One region of the Agathobaculum sp. LCP25S3_E8 genome, then DNA from elsewhere that is predicted to be linked to it. Evidence: riboswitches for the same ligand, from Rfam matches in the RefSeq annotation. Region 1 holds a riboswitch; each other region holds the start of a gene.
What was found. Region 1 has a riboswitch for FMN ahead of ribD (bifunctional diaminohydroxyphosphoribosylaminopyrimidine deaminase/5-amino-6-(5-phosphoribosylamino)uracil reductase RibD). Riboswitches for the same ligand answer to the same signal wherever they lie in the genome.

Region 1 (7,209 bases):
CAGCCACCTCGTTAATGGAGCAGTCACCCGCGCGGCGGATAGCCGACTGCACCACACCCGGACCGGAAACGCCGACGTTGATAACGGTCTCCGGCTCACCGATGCCGTGGAACGCGCCCGCCATAAACGGGTTGTCATCCACCGCGTTGGCGAACACAACGAGCTTGGAGCAGCCCATCGAATCGTTGTCTTTCGTCAGTTCTGCGGTCTGCTTGATGATACGGCCCATCAGGCCGATAGCGTCCAGATTGACACCCGCCTTGGTGGAGGCAACATTGACCGACGAGCAGACCAGACTGGTCTCGGCCAGTGCTTCCGGAATGGAATGAATCAGAATTTCGTCACCCTTGGCAAAGCCCTTTTGCACCAGCGCGGAAAAGCCGCCGACAAAGTTCACGCCGGTCGCACTTGCCGCGCGGTCAAGCGCCTTGGCAAGCGGCACATAGCTGTTTGCATTCGTCACCGCGCCAATCATGGCGATAGGTGTGACCGAAATACGCTTGTTGATGATCGGAATGCCGAGCTCCCGCTCGATCTGCTCGCCCGTGGAAACCAGCTTTTCCGCGCGGCGGGTGATCTTGTCATACACCTTATCCGCCAGCACATTGATATCGTCGCTGGCCAAATCACGCAGCGAGATACCCATAGTGATAGTACGGATATCGAGGTGTTCCTCCTCGATCATCTTGATGGTTTCCAGAATGTCCTTGGTATTGATCATTGACATGGACGGCACCTCAAATCTTGTGCATCGCGTCGAAGATATCCTCGTGCATGGTATGAATTTTCATGCCGAGCGCCTCGCCGTCCTTGTCCAGAACATCAGCCAACTGGGTGAAGTCCACCGTACACTTGTCGATATTGACCAGCATGACCATGGCGAACATATCCTCCATGACATTCTGAGAAATATCAACGATGTTGACCTCATGCTTGTACAGAGTTTCGGAAATTCTGGCAATGATGCCGGTGCGGTCCTTACCGACCACCGTGATAACTGCGCGCATATTTTTTCCTCCGATTTATATATTTTTTTGAATAACAAACTATCAGCCGGTCTTTTATCGGAACACCGGCGGTGCAGATGTTTCCATCTGTCCCTGCCCTGCCTCGACAATGGTATTGATGATGCTGTTGGACACCAGAAAGCCCTTTTCAGTCAGATACCAACGAGCCCCTTGGTGCGCAACCAGTTCCTGTCCCATCAGGCTGCGAAACGCTTCTTCATATGGCGTCGAGTCGATATTGTACCGTTTTTCCAGATCGATGAAATCCACGCCCTCTGCCGTGCGCAAGCGCACCATCAGGTATTCGCCCTGCCGTTGGAAGGTCGGCACCTCGTCCTCGTCCCGCAGGATATCCTCACCGTTTATGTATGCCTTAATATCCCTTGCAAACTCGAACCGACGTCCGTTTATGAACGAATGTGCCCCTGGCCCCAGGCCCAGATACTCGGACAAATCCCAATACTTTGCATTGTGCCGCGAACGAAAGCCGGGCTTGGCAAAATTCGAAATTTCATAATGCTCAAACCCGTTCTTGCGCAGCAGATCACACATAGCAAGATAAGTATCTGCCTGCGCGTCGTCATCCGGCAGAACGGGGTTTTCCCGCCCCATCGGCGTGGCAGGCTCAAGCTTCAAGCCGTAGCACGACAAATGCTTCGGTCCGAGCGCCAGACACTGCTCAACCGAGTCGAGGAATTTTTCCTGCGTCTGGCCCGGCAGACCGTACATCAGATCAAGGCTGATGTTGTCAAAGCCCTTCTCCCGCGCCAAATCCACCGCAGTTTTAGCCTGTTCAAACGTATGGATGCGTCCGATACGTTTGAGCTCGTCCTCCTGCGCGGACTGCACGCCGAAGGACAGACGGTTGACACCATGTTTTTTCATCGCGTCAAGCACCTTTTTATCCGTGCTCTCCGGATTGCACTCGACCGTAATCTCTGCGTCGTCCGCAAGCGGAAATTTATTGCGCACCTCCTGCAGGATGCGGCCAAGATACTTCGGTCCCAGACAGGTCGGCGTGCCGCCGCCGACATACACAGTGTCCACCGTGTAGCCGCTGCACGTTTTCCCGTATTCGCGAATATGCGTCAGCAGCGCCGAAACGTAATTTTTCATCAACTCTGCATCAGTCACGGAATAAAAATCACAGTAAGCACATTTTTTTACACAGAACGGAATGTGCAGATACAACCCCAAAGGCCGATTATTATAACTGAATTTGCTCATGATTCCTCATCCAGCTTCAAGACCGCCATGAACGCTTCGGTCGGAATCTGCACCGTGCCGAGCGAACGCATCTTTTTCTTACCTTCCTTTTGTTTTTCCAACAGCTTTTTCTTTCGCGTGATGTCGCCGCCGTAGCACTTAGCCAGCACATCCTTGCGCATCGCCTTGACTGTCTCGCGTGCGATGACCTTGCCGCCGATTGCCGCCTGAATCGGCACCTCGAACAGCTGACGCGGGATATTCTCCTTGAGCTTTTCGCAGATACGGCGCGCACGGCCGTATGCCTTTTCACGGTGCACAATAAACGAAAGTGCATCTACCTGGTCACCGTTGAGCAGCATATCCACCTTAACCAAATCGCTCGGTCGGTAATCGAGGAACTCGTAGTCCAGCGAAGCGTAGCCGCGAGTACGTGCCTTAAGTGCGTCGAAAAAGTCGTAAATAATTTCGTTTATCGGCATTTCGTAATGCAGCTCTACCAGATTGGCATCCAGATACTGCATATCCTTAAATACGCCGCGTCGCTCCTGACACATCGGCATGATGTTGCCGACATATTCCTGCGGCGTCATGATGGTCGCCTTGACAAATGGCTCACGCGCCTCTTCGATGAGACCCGGATCGGGATAATCATGCGGATTGTCGCACTGGACGACCGTGCCGTCGGTCTTGACAATTTCATAAACCACGCTCGGCAGTGTCGTGACCAAATCGAGGTCAAACTCACGCTCCAGTCGCTCCTGAATAACCTCCATGTGCAGCATGCCTAGGAAACCGCAGCGGAAACCAAATCCCAGCGCCACCGAGCTTTCCGGCTCGAAGGACAACGCCGCGTCGTTGAGCTGCAATTTCTCCAGCGCATCCCGCAGGTCGGGATATTTGGAGCCGTCCTCGGTATAAATACCGCAGAACACCATGGGCCGCGCAGGACGATAACCCGGCAGAGCCTCCGCCGTCGGGCGTTCAGCCTCGGTGACCGTGTCGCCGACGCGAGTGTCGGATACAGTCTTGATGGATGCGGTAAAGTAACCGACCTCACCCGCGCACAGCTCCTGCTGCGGGGACAGTCCGAGCGGCAGCATATAGCCGCATTCGAGTACCTGAAACGTCGCTCCGGTTGCCATCATCTTGACTTTCATGCCCGGACGGATACACCCCTCCATCAGACGCATGTAGACGATAACCCCTTTATAGGGGTCGTACTGGCTGTCGAATATCAGTGCGCGCAGCAGCGCGTCCGGATCGCCCGTCGGCGCAGGGATGTCCGACACGATGCGCTCCAGCACGGAATGGATGTTGATATTCATTTTTGCAGAAATCTCCGGGCTGTCCTCAGCCGGGATGCCGATGATATCCTCAATTTCCTGCTTGACGCGCGGCGCATCCGCAGCCGGCAGGTCAATCTTATTGATAACCGGCACAACCTCCAACCCCGCGTCAATCGCAAGATAGGTGTTGCCCAGCGTCTGCGCCTCGATACCCTGCGCCGCGTCCACAACCAGCAGCGCGCCTTCGCACGCAGCCAGTGAGCGGGAGACCTCATAATTGAAGTCAACATGCCCCGGCGTGTCGATGAGGTTCATCTCATAGGTTTTGCCGTCATCCGCCTCATATTCCATGCGCACAGCGCGCGCCTTAATCGTGATGCCGCGTTCGCGCTCCAGATCCATATTGTCGAGTAACTGCTCCTCCATCTCGCGCTGGGATACCGCTTTGCACTGCTCAAGCAGGCGATCGGCAAGTGTAGACTTACCGTGGTCAATGTGCGCGATAATGGAGAAATTACGAATTTGCTCGCGATTTTTCACCCCGAAAGCTCCTTATCTGTTCCATAATAGCAATATGGAAATATTATAACACGTTCCCGCCTGTCTCACAAGCGTTCTTTTCCGGTTTACCGGCTCCCCATCATTGTTCTGTTTTTTTGCACAAATTTGATTTTCTTTTGCTTCAGATTTGATACGACTACGCTATGATAAGAATGTAGACAGCCACATTCTTTTCTCTTTTCCTTATACTCTTCCCAACTGCAGAGGCGGCTTTGGCCGCCTCTGCATATTTTTTCATAAAATGCTTGCATTCTTGCTTTTGCGGGTATATACTGTGTTCAGCAAAGCATTTGACTGCTGTGCTAAAACCGAATATCAGGATTCTTCAGGGCAGGGTGCAATTCCCTACCGGCGGTACAGCCCGCGAGCGGACGCTTTTTCAAAGCGAATGCATGATTCGGTGAAACTCCGAAGCCGACAGTATAGTCTGGATGAAAGAAGAATGTGCGAAAAACGGCTTTTGCTCCGTTTTCGCTTATTTGCTGTTCTGAAACGCATTTTGTGTTTCAGATTTTTTGTTTTTATGGCGTTTCGCCCCGAAGCCTCTGCTTTCGGGGCGTTTTTTCATTTTACAGCCCGTACAGGCTGTTCTGACGAGGTGATCCGATTGCAAAACCAAACGGAAACTTACATGCGCCGCGCACTCGATCTGGCCAAACGCGGCGCAGGACATGTCAGCCCCAACCCGATGGTTGGCTGCGTCATCGTTAAAAACGGACGCATCATCGGCGAAGGCTGGCATGAATACTGCGGTGGCCTGCACGCCGAGCGCAACGCGCTGAAAAACTGCACCGAGGACCCGGCAGGCGCAGACCTATACGTCACGCTTGAGCCATGCTGCCACTGGGGCCGCACCCCTCCCTGCACAGAGGCCATTCTCGAAAAGCACATTGGACGTGTATTCGTCGGCTGTCTGGACGCAAATCCGCTTGTTGCCGGCAAGGGCGCACAGATTCTGCGGGACGCAGGCATTCCTGTCGAAACCGGCATCTGCGAAAACGAGTGCCGCCAGCTCAACGAGGTATTCTTCCACTTTATCACAAGCAAAACCCCGTATGTTGTACTCAAATACGCCATGACGCTGGACGGCAAAATTGCCGCGTACACCGGTGACAGCCGCTGGGTAACGGACGAAGCCGCCCGCCATCACGTACACGAGACACGCGCACGCCTGTCCGGCATCATGGTTGGCGTCGGCACCGTGCTGGCAGACGACCCATTGCTCACTTGCCGCATCGAGGGCGGACACAACCCATGCCGCATTGTCTGTGACAGTCACGCGCGCACGCCGCTGGACTCCCAACTTGTCCGCACCGCGCACGAAATCGACACAGTCATCGCCGTGACCGAATGGAACGAGCGCGCCACGGCACTCAAAAAAGCGGGCGCACACCTATTGCTATGTAACGCCCAAAACGGCAAAGTGGACCTAAACGACCTGATGCGGCAGCTTGGCGCACGCGGGTTGGACAGCATCCTGCTGGAAGGCGGCGCAGAACTTGCGTTTGCAGCGCTCGAGACAGGCATTGTTCATAAGGTGCAGGCGTACATCGCACCCAAACTGATTGGCGGCAGTACCGCCAAAACGCCGCTTGGTGGCGCAGGTTTCGCCCGTATGGCGGACGCTTTGACACTCAAAAACGTAACCGTCACGCCGCTGGGTACGGACATCCTGCTTGAGGGGGTGCTGTAATATGTTTACCGGCATCATCGAAGAAATCGGCACCGTACGCCGTATTGAACGCGGCGCCGCAGGCGCAAGACTTACTATCGCGGCAAAAACCGTGCTGGAAGGCACCAAGCTCGGCGACAGCATCGCCACCAACGGCGTGTGTCTGACCGTTGTTGCGATGACAGCGGACAGCTTCAGCGCGGACGTCATGGCTGAGTCGCTGCGGCGCTCCAGCCTCGGCGCACTGCAAAGCGGCTCACCGGTCAATCTGGAACGCGCAATGCCCATGAATGGGCGTTTCGGCGGACATATCGTATCCGGTCACATTGACGGCACCGGCACAATTGCATCCCAAAAGCGCGAGGATAACGCAGTCTGGGTGACCGTGAACACCTCTGCTTCCCTGCTGCGATATATCGTGGAAAAAGGCTCGATTGCAATTGACGGCGTAAGTCTGACGGTCGCAGCGGTGGACCAAACCGGTTTCTCCGTATCCATCATCTCGCACACAGGCGCACAGACCATCCTGCTGGACAAAAAGCCGGGCGAGACGGTCAATTTAGAGTGCGACGTTATCGGGAAATATGTTGAAAAGCTGCTTGCACCGTATGCACCGGCTGAAAAATCCACTTCAAGCAGCATCACTATGGAATTTCTGGCCCAACACGGGTTCTAAAACAATAAAAGGAGGACAATCCATATGAAACAGCAATATTGCACGGTCGAAGAGGCGCTGGATGAACTGCGCGCCGGCCGCATCATCATCTCCATCGATGACCCCGACCGCGAAAACGAAGGCGATATGATTTGTGCCGCCCAGTTTGCCACCACTGAGAATGTCAACTTTATGGCGACATATGCCAAGGGCCTGATCTGCACGCCGATGAGCGAAACCGTGGCGCAGCGGCTGGGGCTCGAACAAATGGCCAAGGTCAACACCGACAACCATCAGACTGCGTTCACCGTCTCGGTAGACCATGTGGATACGACCACTGGCATTTCCGCAGAGGAACGCGGCTACACCTGCCGCATGTGCGCCGACCCCAACGCCAAGCCGTCAGACCTGCGTCGTCCCGGCCATGTATTTCCGTTAGTGGCACGCTACGGTGGTGTGCTTACCCGCAACGGACACACCGAGGCAACCGTTGACTTGTGCCGACTGGCCGGGCTGGAAGAATGCGGCCTGTGCTGCGAAATCATGCGCGATGACGGCACGATGATGCGCACGACCGAGCTGCTTGAACATGCAGCAAAGTGGGGGCTCAAGGTCATCACAATCAAAGCGCTGCAGGATTACTGCCGCCGCCACGACAAGCATGTCGTGCGCGAAGCCTGCGCCAAACTGCCAACCCGCTTCGGCGAGTTCCAGATTTACGGCTACATCAACGACCTGACCGGCGAGCATCATGTGGCGCTGGTTAAGGGAGACATCGGAGACGGCAAAAACCTGCTGTGCCGTGTGCATTCGGAATGC
Region 2 (7,209 bases), on a different contig from region 1:
AAGGGGTATCTGTCGCCTTACATGGTGAGTGATCAGGAGAAGATGGAAACCGTATTCGAGAATGCGTATCTCCTGTTTACTGATAAAAAGATCACCGAACTGCAAGAAGTTCTGCCGATTTTGGATCAGGTTGCGCAGCAGCATCGCCCGCTGGTCATTGTGGCGGAGGATGTCACGGGCGAGGCGCTCAAGGCGCTCATTATCAATAAGCTCAAGGGCGCAATCGATGTAGCTGCGGTGCGCGCGCCGGGCTTTGGCGAGCGGAAAAAGGCGTTGGTAGACGATATTGCGCTGATTTCGGGCGCGGTTGTCATCCGCGAGGAAACCGGCTATGATTTGAGCCATGCCACAATGGACATGCTTGGTCGGGCGGATAAAGTCATCATTCGAAAGGACAGCACGCTGATCGTCGGGGGCGCGGGCAATCGTGACGAAATTGACAGCCGAATCGAGATGCTCCGGCGCATGCTGGCACAGGCGAAGGATGAGTTCGCGGTGGATCGCGCTCGTGAGCGTTTGGGCAAGCTGGCAGGCGGCGTGGGCCTGATCCATGTTGGCGCAGCGACCGAGCTGGAGCTGAAGGAGAAAAAGCATCGCGTGGAAGACGCGCTGAATGTCACCCGCGCTGCGCTGGAGGAAGGCGTTGTGGTCGGCGGCGGCGTGGCCTACTGCGATGCCTGCACACAGGTTGAGGCATATGCGGCGCAGCTCACGGGGGACGAAAAGGTCGGCGCGCAGATCATCTGCACTGCGTTGACCAAGCCGGCTGCTCAGATTGTGGAAAATGCCGGCGGAGACGGCGATTCCGTTGTGACAGAGATTCGACGGCTGGAGCCCGGAATGGGAATGGATGTCTGCACGCATACTTATGTCAACATGATTGAAGCCGGTATTATGGATTCGACCAAAGTGGTGCGTCTGGCGCTGCAAAACGCGGTTTCCATGGCGAGCACTTTCCTGACCACCGAAGTGAATGTGATCGATCCGGTTGATGAGGAATGGCTGCGCACCGGTGGCGCGAGCCGACGCAAGAGCACGCATTGATAGAGGATAAAAGCACGTTATTCACCTTGAGTATGCAGATAAGCGCAAGTCTTTCTGACGAGTAAAAAGAAACCTCCTGTTGCAGCAATGCTGCGACAGGAGGTTTTTTTCATACTGTGGCTTACAGCCATCCGCTTTTACGCCAGGAACGAAACTCCGTAAGCGCCAATGCAATGCTGAGCAAAAAAACCAGCGTATCTGTAATGGGAACGGCATATAAAGCACCATCCAGACCAAAACTGCGGGAGAGCAGCAGCGCCAGCGGAATGAGAAACACCCCTTGCCGTACCAGAGGAATCATCAGCGAGTGTACAGGTTTGTCGATGCTCTGAAAAAAGGATGCTGTGGTCATATGCAGACCGTAGAGGAAAAAGGTCATCATATAAATCCGGAAAATGTGGGCGGCGCAATCCAGATACAGGGGATTATCCGAGACAAAGAGCATACCGATTTGCCGGGGGAGTACCATGAAGACCAGAAAGCATACAGCGGAAATGATGAGCGCAATCCGACTGGCCAGCAGATATGTCTGATGTACCCGCGTGTAGTGTTTGGCGCCGAAGTTAAAGCCGTTGATGGGCTGTACGGCGGAGGAGACACCCACAAACATCGAGTGGGCGATTTGGTATACTTTCATCATCATGCCGTAAACCGAAAGGGCAATGTCGCTGCCAAAGGCGCTCCATGCACCGTACTGACGCATCAGGTTGTTCATGGTGATTTGTACCAGTGCCATCATCGTCTGCGTCAGCAGGCTTGGAAAGCCTAACGCCACGATACGTCCGGTCAATGCAGGCGTGGGGCGCAGAGCGGATTTGCGAATGCGGACGGTACGCATATGGCGCAGATAAAAGAGGCACATACAGCCGGCGGCTGTCTGTCCCACCGCTGTGGCAATACCGGCTCCTACGACACCCATTTGTAGTGGGAAAATGAAAATAGGATCCAGAATCAAGTTGATAACGGCGCCCACAATCATACACTTCATGGTGTACTGAGGGGCACCGTCCGCGCGGATGATGGCGGTGAACGCAGGGCACATCAGCTGGAACGGCACGCCCCATGCGATCGCCCGCAGATAGGAGACTGCCTGCGTATAAGCGGTTTCCGTGACGCCGCACAGAACCACCAGCTGCGGGGCGAAGATGCCAAACACCAGCGCGCAAAGAATGCCGCTGCCGATAATTAAAGTCAGTGCGTGCGACATGGTTGCATCTGCCGTTTGCTGCTGCTTGCGGCCCAGGCACAGACTGATATTGGCCGCGGCCCCATCCCCCAGCAGCAGCGAAATTGCGTTTACCAGAATCATAAGCGGAAACGCGACGTTGGTAGCTGTCATGCCGGTGATGCCAACGCCTTGCCCGACAAAAATCTGATCAACGATGTTGTAAAGATAGTTGACCATGAGTGTCAGTGCTGTGGGAATAGAATATCGCACTAACAGCGCGGAGATCGGCTCTGTTTCCAGCGGGTTTGCGTTTTGTACCGGTTTATCCATGATGACGGCCTCCTTTTTGGTTCCTTGCCACCGAATAAGCCGGATAAATCGTAAAGCAGCCGTTGATTGCTATCCAACGGATGCAATACCGGCTGCTTCGTGTTCTTTCATCGTGCACGAGAAGCTGCCGGTGATGCCGGCGGCTTTCTTCTCCCATCCAGACCTGACTGTTGGCCCCGGGATTGCACCGGGTTAGCTTGCGCTCGCGGGCTTTGACCGCCAGTAGAGAATACTCTCGTTTCCGAAGAAAGGAATATACCATTTTATAAAGCCATTATAGCAGAAAATCCTGCCCTGTCAACCGGCCAAAAACCAATCTTTGTGCAGAAATATTGTGCATCATGAACGAACGTTCGGCCGGTCGGCGAAGATACCGGTTGGGGCTGTACTGCCTGTACCCCTTCTCATTGCCAACCGTCTGAGCCGAACTGTTCCACGTTTTCCGCTGTAATCAACTCGACCGGCACAATGATTTCGCTTTCGTAGGCTTGGTCGGACAGAATCTGGTATATGACCTGCGCTGTCGTCTGCCCGATTTGAATGGGAGACTGGGCGACTGTTGCTGTCATCACACCTTCGAAAATCATATTTTTAGCTTCGGGAGCGCCGTCTACGCCGTAAACCAGCGTGCGATCCAGTAAATGCCGCTCCTCCAGCGCAGCCATCGCCCCTAACGCTGTCGGATCGTTGAGCGCCATCACCACATCAATCGTCGGGTCGGCATCCAGCAGGCCGTCCAGCGCCGGCATGGCAAGCTCCAGCTGACCGTCACTGCTCGCGCGGCCAGCGATCTGATACTGTGGATGCGCGGCGATGGTGTCGCAAAATCCTTGAATGCGGTCGACCGCCGACTGAGCGGTCGGGTGCTCCAGTAGGGCGATGCGTGCGGAATCACGGGTGCGCATCAGATGTTCGGCGCATAATACACCCGCGCCGTAATTGTCCGAAGCGATCGTGCAGGCAACCAGCGAAGGGTCACTCACCTGTGAATCCACAATCACAACCGGAACGTCTGCATCCCGCGCTTCCTCCAGTGCAGGACGAATCTGCTGAAAATCCACCGGGTTAATCACAAGAAGATCAATTCCACCTGCAAGCAGTTCGTGAATCTGGTCATTTTGTTTATCCTGATCGAGTGCAGGGTCGCGCGTGAGCAGAATATCGCCGCGGCTTTCGATCATCAACCGCAGCTCCTCGTCAATGACGCTGTAAAACGGGTTGTTCATTGTCATATAGGTCGCGCCGATCCGCAGCGGTGTTTCCTGCTGTTCTTTCCATGCGCCCAGCGTCAGGCACAGCCATGCCGTCAGCACGATGCCGCACACAGCAAGAAACAGTCGTCTCCATTTCATCGCCAGCCCCCCTTACTTGTTTTATCATATCATATTAGGGGAATCATGAAAACGATTTTTTGCCGGTTCTGAACAGGATGACGATTCTTTCCCGGAGGGGTTCTGCACATATGATTTGCTGCCTGCTGTTTTTATGCATGCGCTGATATGTTGTTTGACCTTGTGCAGGATATATATTATAATTTATACATAGGAAACCCGTTCTGCGACGCAGTACAGCAGAAAAGAAAAAACGGCTGTCTGCTGCAGGAGAAAGACAAGGCATAACGGGGAAAAGGGGGCTGCTGGCATGTCGGATGGACCGGCCAATCGCGAGATGCAGACAGATGAGAGTCTGACCCTGCTGCGGCAGGGGATGTTGCTTATCAATCTGGCGCTCTGCGCTTTTCTCGGTACGGTTTTTGTGCTGACGCCGCTGCGTGCGGTGCAGCGGGCCGAGGGTGTGAGCTTTTTGCAGGGGCTGAGCATTTTGCCGGCTGCTCCGTGGAGTGTGTCCTTTGCGGCGCTTAGTTTACTTGCGTTTGTCGTGGTCGACTTTGCATATCGGCGCGGCAGGCTGGGAAACGGCCGAATGGTGTTTTGGTTGGAACCGGGAGTTGCCTTGCTCGTGCTTTTGGCGCTGCATCTGGACTATAACGGATTGTTGCTGCTCGCCGTGGTCAATCTGGTGGACAGTCTGCATGGGCGGGGGCGTATGCTGTTCCTCGGCGCGATGACCTCGCTCTATCTGCTGACCAGTCTGGACGTTTTGCAATCCGGCTTGGGCATGGTCTCTGTCTCTGCATATCTCGCCTATTACGAGGGACAGCCGCGGCAGCTCATGCAGACGGCCATCGGTTTGCTCAGCGCGCTCAATCTGATCTTGTTTATTGGATACATGGTGATTCTGGTTGGCAGGCGGACGGAAGAAAATGCCGCCATCCGTCGCCTCAACGGCGAACTGGCGCGGGCAAACGATAAGCTGTCCATCCTCAACGGCCAGCTCAAGGAATATGCGGCGGAAAGCGAGCGCATGGCGGAGACCCGGGAACGCAACCGTCTGGCGCGCGAGATTCACGATACGCTCGGCCACGCGCTGACCGGCATCACCGCTGGTGCGGACGCCTGCATTGAAATGATGGATATTTCGCCGGACATGGCGCGCAAGCAGATGGAGCTCATTGCGAAAACCGCCCGTGCGGGCATGAATGAAGTGCGCCGATCGGTCAGTGCGCTCAGGCCGGATGCGCTCGAGCGGTTTCGCCTGTCCGAGGCGCTCGACAAGTTGTGCAGCGAGATGCAGCAGACTTCACATGCGGATATTCGGCTGAGTACGCAGCCGGCAGATATGCGCCTTTCGCAGGACGAGGAGGATGCGGTCTACCGGATTGTACAGGAAAGCGTGACCAATGCCATCCGGCATGGGCATGCGACCGAAATTGACGTGTCTCTATCCTGTCAGGAACGATGCATGACGATTGTGGTGCAGGATAATGGCATCGGCTGCGCCAAAATCGAACAAGGCTTTGGGCTGCGTCACATGCGGGAGCGGCTGCGTCTGCTTGGCGGCAGTCTGCGCGTGAACGGAGAGAACGGGTTCCGGATAGAGGCTTCCATACCGCTTCGATGGGGGGATGAAATATGATCCGCGTATTGATTGCAGACGATCAGGAGTTGATTCGTCAGAGCCTGAGCTTTGTGCTGGATGCGCAGGCGGATATCGCCATGGTTGGTACCGCATCCAACGGACGCGAGGCGATTGAGCTGGTGCGCAAGGAAAAGCCGGATGTGGTGCTCATGGATATTCGTATGCCCGAGGTGGACGGTGTGGAATGCACGCGGCTAATTAAAGCTGCCTATCCGCAAATTAAGGTGATTATCCTGACGACATTTGATGATGATGAGTACGTATTTGGTGCGCTGCGCTATGGTGCGTCCGGTTATCTGCTCAAGGGCGTTTCGGTCAGCGAACTGGCAAATGCGGTGCGCGAGGTAGTGCGCGGCGGATCGATCATCATGCCTGGCGTGGCGTCCAAGGCGCTGGATATGTTTGCGCGCATGGCACGCGGCAGCATGCAGATTCCGGTGGATAAGCAGCAGACTGCGGCTTTGCAGGAAAACGAATGGCGGGTCATCCGCGAGGTAGGCTGCGGCAAATCCAACAAGGAGATTGCGGCGGCGCTTTGCCTGTCGGAAGGCACGGTGCGCAACTATTTGAGCAGTGTGCTGAGCAAACTCGATTTGCGTGACCGCACGCAGCTTGCGATCTGGGCGGTACAGACCGGCGTGGCGGCCGATCCTTATGGGGATAAGCCATGAGACAGATGTGGAAACGGCTGACAGCCGGTGTGCTGCTGGCGGCTGCGGCGCTGGCAGGGACGGCCTTTGGTGCGTCGCGGGAAACCGTGCTCACGGTCGGCGTGATTGCCGGCAGCTATTGGGATGCGCCGACCGGCAACTGCTATGCTGTGATTGACGCTGCAATTGCGCGGTTTGAGCAGGCGCATCCCAATGTGCGCGTGGAGTATACAAGCGGTATTTTAAAGCGAGATTATTCCGAATGGTTGACTGACCAATATCTGCTTGGTCGGGAGCCGGATGTGTTCATGGTACTGCCGGAGGATTTTGGTATGCTGGCGGAGCAGGGCGCTTTGCAGCCGCTGGATAACCTGCTGGCAAACGATTCTGCGGTTTCTGCGGCGGATTTCTATGACGCAGCGCTCGAAAGCGGCGCGGCAGGCGGTGTGCAGTATGCGCTGCCGTATGAATGTGTGCCGACGCTGATGTTTGTCAATAAAACGCTGCTGGAAGCGGAAAATATTCCGGTGCCGGACAATGACTGGACGTGGGATGATTTTTACGAGATTTGCGCGCAGGTGACGCGCGACACGGACGGCGACGGCACGATTGACCAGTTCGGCAGCTACGGCTATACCTGGCGGGATGCGTTGGCGTCGAACGGCGCGGCGCTGTTTGATGAGAACGGGAGCAGATGCCTGATTGCACAGCCGGCATCAGTAGAGGCGGTGCGGTTTGCGCAGCGGCTGGAGGAATTATATGTGGACTGCGACATCACGGCGCGCAGCTTTGATGAGGGGCATGTCGCGTTTCGGCCGTTTTTGTTTTCGGATTACCGCACGTATCAGCCCTATCCGTGGCGTATCAAGTGGTATTCGGATTTCGAGTGGGACTGTATCCAGATGCCGGGCGGGCCGTCCGGCACGGGGCGGTCGGAGCTGAGCACCGTGCTGGCGGCAATCAGCAGCCGCTCCTCGCAGCAGGCACTGGCGTGGGAGTTTCTCAAAGAAATGACCTGTTCAGATGCAACGCAGAGTA
Region 3 (7,209 bases), on a different contig from region 1:
GAACCAAGAAAAACGAATTGGAGGTATGACAATGGTACCGTTTACCGTAGAGGAAGAAAACCTGATCTGTATGTATCACAAGAGCGACCGGCGCAGAACGGCGGCCAACATTCGGGCCGCCCTGCCGGACATGGACGAGGACATGGCGGCGCTGGCCCGCCAGACCGCCGACAAGCTGGACGCCATGCACGACGCCGACTTTGAGGCGCGGCAGTTCCATTTCACGGACGAGTGATCCAAGTATAGCAAAGCGCCGGGCGCGGTGGCTGTATGGCCTCTGCGTCCGGCGCTTTTTAGTATATTACACTGTATTGTTCATATAATATTGACTTTATACTTCATAATTTGTATAATTTTACCATAAAGCATAAGGGGATTGCGCGATTGAAATGAATGAAAGAGGTGATTCCATTGGGATGATAGTTTGATGGCATTTTCTATTTACGATACCTAATAAGGAGGAATGACTGTATGTTGAAAAAACACTTAAAGAAAATTGTGAGTTTGGTGCTTGTCACCATGATGGCCATAGGAATGTCGATTACTGCTATTGCGGCTGAACCCTACCAGAATGAGTTGGAAGCCGTCATGGATACCTCTCCCGCTGATTCCGGGCAAGTCACTCATTACGATACGACCACGGGTGAAATGCTTGTTGAGGATGGTGAACTTCTTACTTTCGACGAAGTTGCCATCCCTGTTCCTAAAGGATCTGCTGATACTCCCAGTGAGCGAGGAATTGAAATTTATCTTGTCCGTGCTGGAATTAAAAAAACCAGTGGTGGCGAATTTACTTGGTATTTTAATGTTGATTGCCCAACCTCTCCTTTTGTGAAACCAAATATTAAATTGACAGCTCAATTAAAGGGGAGTTTTACAACATTATCCGGCTCTTACTCAAATGTTGGGGGTTCTGTTTACCATACATATACATCCAACAGTGAGTATGGCGTAGATTACACATGGACAGTTCCTGCAAAAACAGGGTATTATTATGTTGCCTACACTATTACGGACTATGATAATGCTACTTCTGGAAGTGGCGTAACAACAACTGCACTTTCTAATAGAACAGGACACGCTTGGAATTTTAATTTTTCTGATTCTGTAAGCGGGAAAAGCCTACCCATGCCGCCTGCTAACTATGCCAAAGGTGCAACAACTACTCGTCCGTCTAATTTAGCTGATACCTACTATAATACTTACACCGCCAATACGGGCGTTACCTTAAATCGCAGTTTATACGATGTTCACCATATTCGCCCGCTTGCATACGGCGGAAGTAATGCGTATAGCAATCTGATTCATCTTCCAAAAGCAACACATACACAGGTAACAAGTTGGTGGGCTGGTTATTAACGGCATCCTTTTCAAAGAAATCTCACAAAAATCAAAAGTTTAATTAGTCAACAAAAAAGTTGCAGAAGAACACTGTTGAAAGTGTCCTCTGCAACTTTTTTAGATATTCTCTTGCCGTGTTAAACCAGTTATATTATAAAATTCATCTGTAAACTTTATCTCTTTATACGGAAAATCCTTTTGGAGTTTTTTGATATAATCAAATGGATTTTCTATCGGTTCAACCTCTAAATTAGAGGAAATATTTTGAAGTATGCTTTGCACTGGCTCACTACTTGTATATCTAACTTCATCAGGATCATTCATAAAGTTTTCAAAAGCATCTTTATCCATCCACACTACTTGTTGAATTGCATTTGTTGTTTTCAGAGAAAGAAGCAACCTTAAAAAATCTGTAAAATCTTTAGCAAGTGGATAAACATAATAATTACAGCACGTTTCTGGATTTACGCAAAAAACAATCTCCTTAAATCCCTTGATAAAGCAATAATGTATTCCATTATCCCACCCAATAATTTGGGCTCCAATCGGCGTACAAAAAAATGGTTCTCTCAATTCGATTGATAGACCTATGGGCGAGGTGTCTAAATTTAATTTCTTGAACTTATCAAATATATTCTCCATAATCAGCTCTCCACATCAAAAATCCTATTTTGTAATCGTACCTTTCATTTTCCTTTCTGTCCATTAAAAAACACAACCAAGGCCCCCGCTACGGCAACGGCTACAATCACACCGAGATCAGTAGATCCATTAAGGAAATCATTTCCTATTGCCATGAATACAACTCCTACAATAAGGGTAACTATCAATGTTATAATTGATTTGAGCATAGTATATTTTTCCCTTTCTTTTAACTTGTAGATACACACTTGATATTCTTTTCTTAGTATATCATCAATGTGGTTTTAGAGCAATACAATATGAAATATAAAGTGTAAGAGTGATCTAAGCATCGCAAAGCGCCGGGCGCGGGGGCTGTGTGCCTCTGCGTCCGGCGTTCTTTTTCTTTATGCCTGCCCCATCGGGAAGTGTGGCAGTTCTTCCAGCAGTTTCAGAATAAGGTGCTGCTTCATATCTTCGTCAACGGCCAGCACGTCGATCATAGGGGTGTAGTGTTGGATCACCTTTTCTTTGGCCCACTTCTCACCGGCGACGGCGGCCTTGATGGTATCAATGTCCAGCAACATTTCCTGTTCGGCCATCGTGTCAACTCCTGTCGTTTTTTGTCTTATTCCAGCATACCACAGAACCGGCAGGAAAACCAGCGGCGGAAAGATTTTCCTACGCATTTAGAACAGCGTTTCGGCGGGTATATGATAAATCCTCCCACCACCTCACCGACCATGCCGGAAAAGCCCCGGAATACCGGGCGTTTTAAGGCCCTAAATGCGTAGACTGCCAGTATCTTTTCCGCTGACGTATTCGTTTTGCGTATGCCGCAAGATTTCCGAAAAAATTCCGAAATCGTTTAAACATATTGTCAGATTAGAATGTGAGATGTAAAATCACTTTGACAACTGAATAAAGATGTCTTCGGGGCAGGGTGTAATTCCCGATTGGCGGTAAAGTCCGCAAGCGTTTGACGCATGATTTGGTGCAATTCCAAAACCAACAGTATAGTCTGGATAGGAGAAGATAAAGAAATTGTTCGATATTTTTATCGCTGGTTCTTTTACTTTATCAAAATAGGCGCTTGAAAGGCATCACCTTTCAGGTGCCAATTTTTTTCGGAGGAAACGAAATGAATAAAGTAAAAAATATCACAACGCTTGCAATGTTGAGCGCAATCGCTTATGTCGCTATGGTGGTGGGCCGTGTCCCGGTTGTCCTGTTCTTAAAGTATGACCCCAAAGATGTTATCATCACATTAGGCGGTTTGATATGGGGGCCGCTGACATCTTGTATTGTTTCCGTTATTGTGTCTGTAATTGAAATGTTGTCAGTTAGTGAGACAGGCATTTTGGGGTGTATTATGAATATTATTTCCACCTGTTCTTTTGCTTGCACAGCAGCAATCATTTATAAGAAAAAACACACTCTTTCCGGCGCAGTAATGGGTTTAGTGGTTGGTAGTCTGACAATGATTTGTGTTATGCTGTTATGGAATTATCTTATCACACCTCTTTATATGGGTTATCCGCGTGAAGCGGTTGTTCAATTATTGCTTCCAGCCTTTCTGCCTTTCAACGCATTAAAGGCGGGGCTTAATGCAGGGTTTACATTTTTGCTTTATAAGCCTGTAATAACATCATTAAGAAAAAGCGGATATATCGTTACTACATCAAATAAGACTAAAGGGAGGCCATCGGGGCTTATCCTGTTGGCAATCGCAATTATTGTTACCTGTGTTTTGTTGATTTTATCTATGAACGAAATAATTTGAGGAACTTCTATGAACAGAAAACCTATCTACACATCTTTTGGTATAGTCATTCATGGCCGAGGAATTGGTAAGCTGGTTGGAACCCCAACAGCCAATTTGAAAGTTGAAAATGAAAAGCAACTGCCAGAGAACGGTGTGTATATCACACGCATTTTTCTGGACAATCAAATTTATTATGGAATTACACATATTGGAACACGCCCCACGGTGGATAACGATACAGATATATCGGTAGAAACTCATATTTTGAATTTTAGCCGTGATTTGTATGGTAGTAAAATTGAAATACAATTATTTGAAAAACTTCGTAACCCCATGAAATTTGACAATTTATCACTGCTATTGGAGCAGATCAGATTAGACTGCCTCTCTGTGCAGGAATTTTGGGGAATAGACTATTCTTCCTCCCGGCTTACCATAGACATCAAAAAGCATCTTGTTAAGGTAGATGGGAAAGAAGTATTTTTGTCTACAAAAGAGTTTGATGTTTTGTATATGTTATACTCCAATCCAGAAGTTACATTTACAAAAGAAGAAATATATCAGGCCGTGTGGCATGAACCGTCAAATGGATACTGCCATGCGGTAGAAAACACAGTATTTCAAATCAGGAAAAAGACTGCCACCATTGTAAAGGGACTGACATTCATAAAAACCGTAGCCGGGTATGGCTACAAATACAATCCGGTAGGGACGAAGTAAAGTCGCCTTTGCCGGATTGTATTTTCAATATCGCTATTAGGCATCAATTCTTATGGATTTCCAATATCTTTTCCGCTGTCGTTCTGCCTCTTTGCGGCGGCGCATCCGTTTGGCACAGGATGGACAGTATTTGGCCCGGTTGGACTTCGGCATAAATGCAGCGCCGCACTCGGAGCAGGGTTTCACCTCGTCCCGGTCTTTGGTGATCTCGGCACACAGGGTCGCATCCAGCGGGAGAACAGCGGCACGAAACCACCGGCACAGCAGCGAATAGGAAATGCTCTGGACGCACACACATTCCTCGCCGTCGTCCAGCAAGAGGCAGTTTCCGTCACAGTAGTTGCAGCACTCATGCGTCAGCTTCCGGGCCTTGCGATATTGAGGGTAATTCATTCTCGGTATGCTCATAGCTCTTGTGTCCACTCCTTTCCCAGCGTCACCCGCAAAATGCCGTCCACATTCTGCTTGATGATGCCGTATTCCTGCATCTGCTTTTTCGCTTCGCCGTACCGTTCATACAGCCGTTCTTTTTCCTCGGCCAGCCGCTTGTAACCAGCTTTCAGGGCATAAAGATCAGGGAGTTTTTTCACGCCCTGTTCCTTTAGGGTCTTTGCCGCAGCTTCATATAAAATCAACGTGCTTTCATGCTCACGCCGGAATTTGCCCTTGTCCGCTGCCTTGCGATATTCCAGCGCCACGGGCCGGAGCTGCTTGTAGGTGGTGACGTTCTTTATCAGCACCGCCATATCTGCAAGCCGATGTTCCGCAGCTTTCAGGGCAGCGGCGGCCTCGTCGCTGGCGGCGGTGATCTCGGCCACCTTGCTTTCCAAATCCGGGTAAGTGTCTATCCCATGTTCTGTCAGGAAGTTCAGTGTCATTGCGGCCTGCTTCAAGTTGTGGAGCTTCGCCCACTTCTCATAACCCGCCGATTGCTGGGCCTTGATGCTGTTTTCCAGATCAATCCGCAGAGAAATTCCCTTACGCTCTTTGGGCACTCTGGTGATAACGCAGCCTTTGATACGCTCTTTAATAGCTTCCTCGGTGTAGGCTTCCCCCAGCGTCTTACAGCGGGTAAAGCGTTCCTGTCCGGGAGCGCGGAACGAAATAAATTTGCCCGGTTTGAGCTCATAGCCCTGCGCCTGCATGAGCCGCAGGAAATCGTCAAAGCCTTTGGCCTGCGGGATGGCAGCATCAATGGTAACTTTGAGTTTCGCTTTCCAGCTCGTCCCTTTCCGCTGGGCGTCCCACTCGGCGTAGCTTTTGCCCTTACTCAGTCCGGGCTTTACCACGGACAATCCGTTTTCCTTACACAGCCTGTCGCTGGTACGCCGGATATAGGCATAGCTCTGTTTATTGGAAATGTACTTGCGCTGATTCACCATATCCACCGCACAGAAAATGATGTGATTATGGACATGGCCCTTATCAATATGAGTAGTCAGCACATAGGGATATTTCCCTTGCAGCACTTCATCGGCAAGCTGCCTCCCGATCTCATGGGCCTGTTCCGGCGTGGCCTCGCCGGGAGCAAAGGACTGTATCAGATGGTGGGCCAGATTGTTGCCCTTTTGGTACGCCTGCGCCAGCAGCATTTCAAATTCAATGTCTGCTGTTTCATAGGAACAGGCAAAGGAGGACACCAGCAGCTTGTCGTCGGTCTTGTCAGGGTTTTCGATGTAGTCCAGGGCTTTTTTCAGCGTTGACTTGATAGGATGTATCTTTGTAACTGCCATATCTGCGCCAACGCCCCCTTTATATCTTCGATGTCCTGCGCGTACACCGGCCCCATGCTGTTCAGCCGCTTTGCAATCTGATTGACGTTGACGCCGATTTTCTGTATCTCGGCGGTCTGCGCCCGGATGTTGGTGGTGTCCAAGTTGACGATATAGCCGTCAATGAGCATCTTCCGGGCATAAGCTGAAAAGTTTTTCGTGTGCAGCAGCGACATTTTCTGTTCAATCAGCTCCCGTTCCTCCGGCGTCACGGGAACGCGCAGCACAATCTTTCTGGTTCTGTTTACCATGCTTCACCGTCCTTTCCATTCAAGGGGTTTGGGGACTTCCCCAACAAGCAAAACGGACGAGGCCCGACGGGGGCGGGGACAGGCCGTTTTTCGGGAGTGTGGCTACACTCCCTATGCTTGCTACGTTACTGTTTCTCCGCTAACAAGACGTTCCCAAACGCCAAAACTACCCGCAAAATAGACCTCTGGACAGAAAAAAGTGCAAAAAAAGAGGGCGCTTGCGCGTCCCCATAAAAAGAAAACAGAGGATGTTTTTACTCACCCTCCGTTTCTTCGTTTGGCTGTTTGATTTTCAAGGCCCCGTCAATGGCACCCTCCACGATTGGTAGATACTGCTCCGGGCAAAGTTTCAGCTTGTGGCTGACACGTTTCCGATCTTCACTTTCCTCCCGCATGACTTCTGGATTGAAGTAGTGTTCCACGGGCAGGCCGCAAATCTTGATAAGCTGTATCACGACGGGCAGGCTGGGAATCGTCCCCTCATTCTCAATATTGGCGAGATACCGGGATTCGATGTTTACCTTTTCCGCCAAGTCTTTTCGTGTGAGATGTTTTGCTTTCCGCGCTTCCTTTACGTCTGCGCCGAAAGTTTCAAAACCGGGGCAATCTTCAACTTTTGCCATATTGCATCACCCACATACATTGTATATTTCATAGTCTGCTCATGGAATGTTGCTATATGCGGATAGCTTAAACTTTATAATTCATATTTTGTTTGTTGTATTCTTCGAGCAAAGGA

Region 2: linked by a shared signal. The riboswitch ahead of ACTQ34_RS04145 (MATE family efflux transporter) and the one ahead of ribD (bifunctional diaminohydroxyphosphoribosylaminopyrimidine deaminase/5-amino-6-(5-phosphoribosylamino)uracil reductase RibD) in region 1 are both predicted to bind FMN.
Region 3: linked by a shared signal. The riboswitch ahead of ACTQ34_RS00450 (ECF transporter S component) and the one ahead of ribD (bifunctional diaminohydroxyphosphoribosylaminopyrimidine deaminase/5-amino-6-(5-phosphoribosylamino)uracil reductase RibD) in region 1 are both predicted to bind FMN.

What each region holds. Positions count from the first base shown of each region.
Region 1 is NZ_JBQKJR010000062.1:5,816-13,024, forward strand. It holds gene ACTQ34_RS15195 (PFL family protein) at 1-721, opposite strand, end outside; gene ACTQ34_RS15200 (ACT domain-containing protein) at 738-1,007, opposite strand; gene hemW (radical SAM family heme chaperone HemW) at 1,062-2,234, opposite strand; gene lepA (translation elongation factor 4) at 2,231-4,042, opposite strand; FMN riboswitch at 4,381-4,510, shown strand; gene ribD (bifunctional diaminohydroxyphosphoribosylaminopyrimidine deaminase/5-amino-6-(5-phosphoribosylamino)uracil reductase RibD) at 4,695-5,756, shown strand; gene ACTQ34_RS15220 (riboflavin synthase) at 5,758-6,411, shown strand; gene ACTQ34_RS15225 (bifunctional 3,4-dihydroxy-2-butanone-4-phosphate synthase/GTP cyclohydrolase II) at 6,436-7,209, shown strand, end outside.
Region 2 is NZ_JBQKJR010000006.1:86,668-93,876, reverse strand. It holds gene groL (chaperonin GroEL) at 1-1,044, shown strand, start outside; gene ACTQ34_RS04145 (MATE family efflux transporter) at 1,166-2,542, opposite strand; FMN riboswitch at 2,684-2,795, opposite strand; gene ACTQ34_RS04140 (sugar ABC transporter substrate-binding protein) at 2,947-3,894, opposite strand; gene ACTQ34_RS04135 (sensor histidine kinase) at 4,184-5,518, shown strand; gene ACTQ34_RS04130 (response regulator transcription factor) at 5,515-6,192, shown strand; gene ACTQ34_RS04125 (ABC transporter substrate-binding protein) at 6,189-7,209, shown strand, end outside.
Region 3 is NZ_JBQKJR010000001.1:73,375-80,583, reverse strand. It holds gene ACTQ34_RS00475 (hypothetical protein) at 1-29, shown strand, start outside; gene ACTQ34_RS00470 (transposon-transfer assisting family protein) at 32-235, shown strand; gene ACTQ34_RS00465 (HNH endonuclease signature motif containing protein) at 472-1,359, shown strand; gene ACTQ34_RS00460 (hypothetical protein) at 1,459-1,983, opposite strand; gene ACTQ34_RS00455 (helix-turn-helix domain-containing protein) at 2,370-2,564, opposite strand; FMN riboswitch at 2,888-3,003, shown strand; gene ACTQ34_RS00450 (ECF transporter S component) at 3,104-3,745, shown strand; gene ACTQ34_RS00445 (riboflavin kinase) at 3,755-4,447, shown strand; gene ACTQ34_RS00440 (cysteine-rich VLP domain-containing protein) at 4,484-4,855, opposite strand; gene ACTQ34_RS00435 (relaxase/mobilization nuclease domain-containing protein) at 4,852-6,180, opposite strand; gene ACTQ34_RS00430 (plasmid mobilization protein) at 6,141-6,470, opposite strand; gene ACTQ34_RS00425 (helix-turn-helix transcriptional regulator) at 6,725-7,093, opposite strand.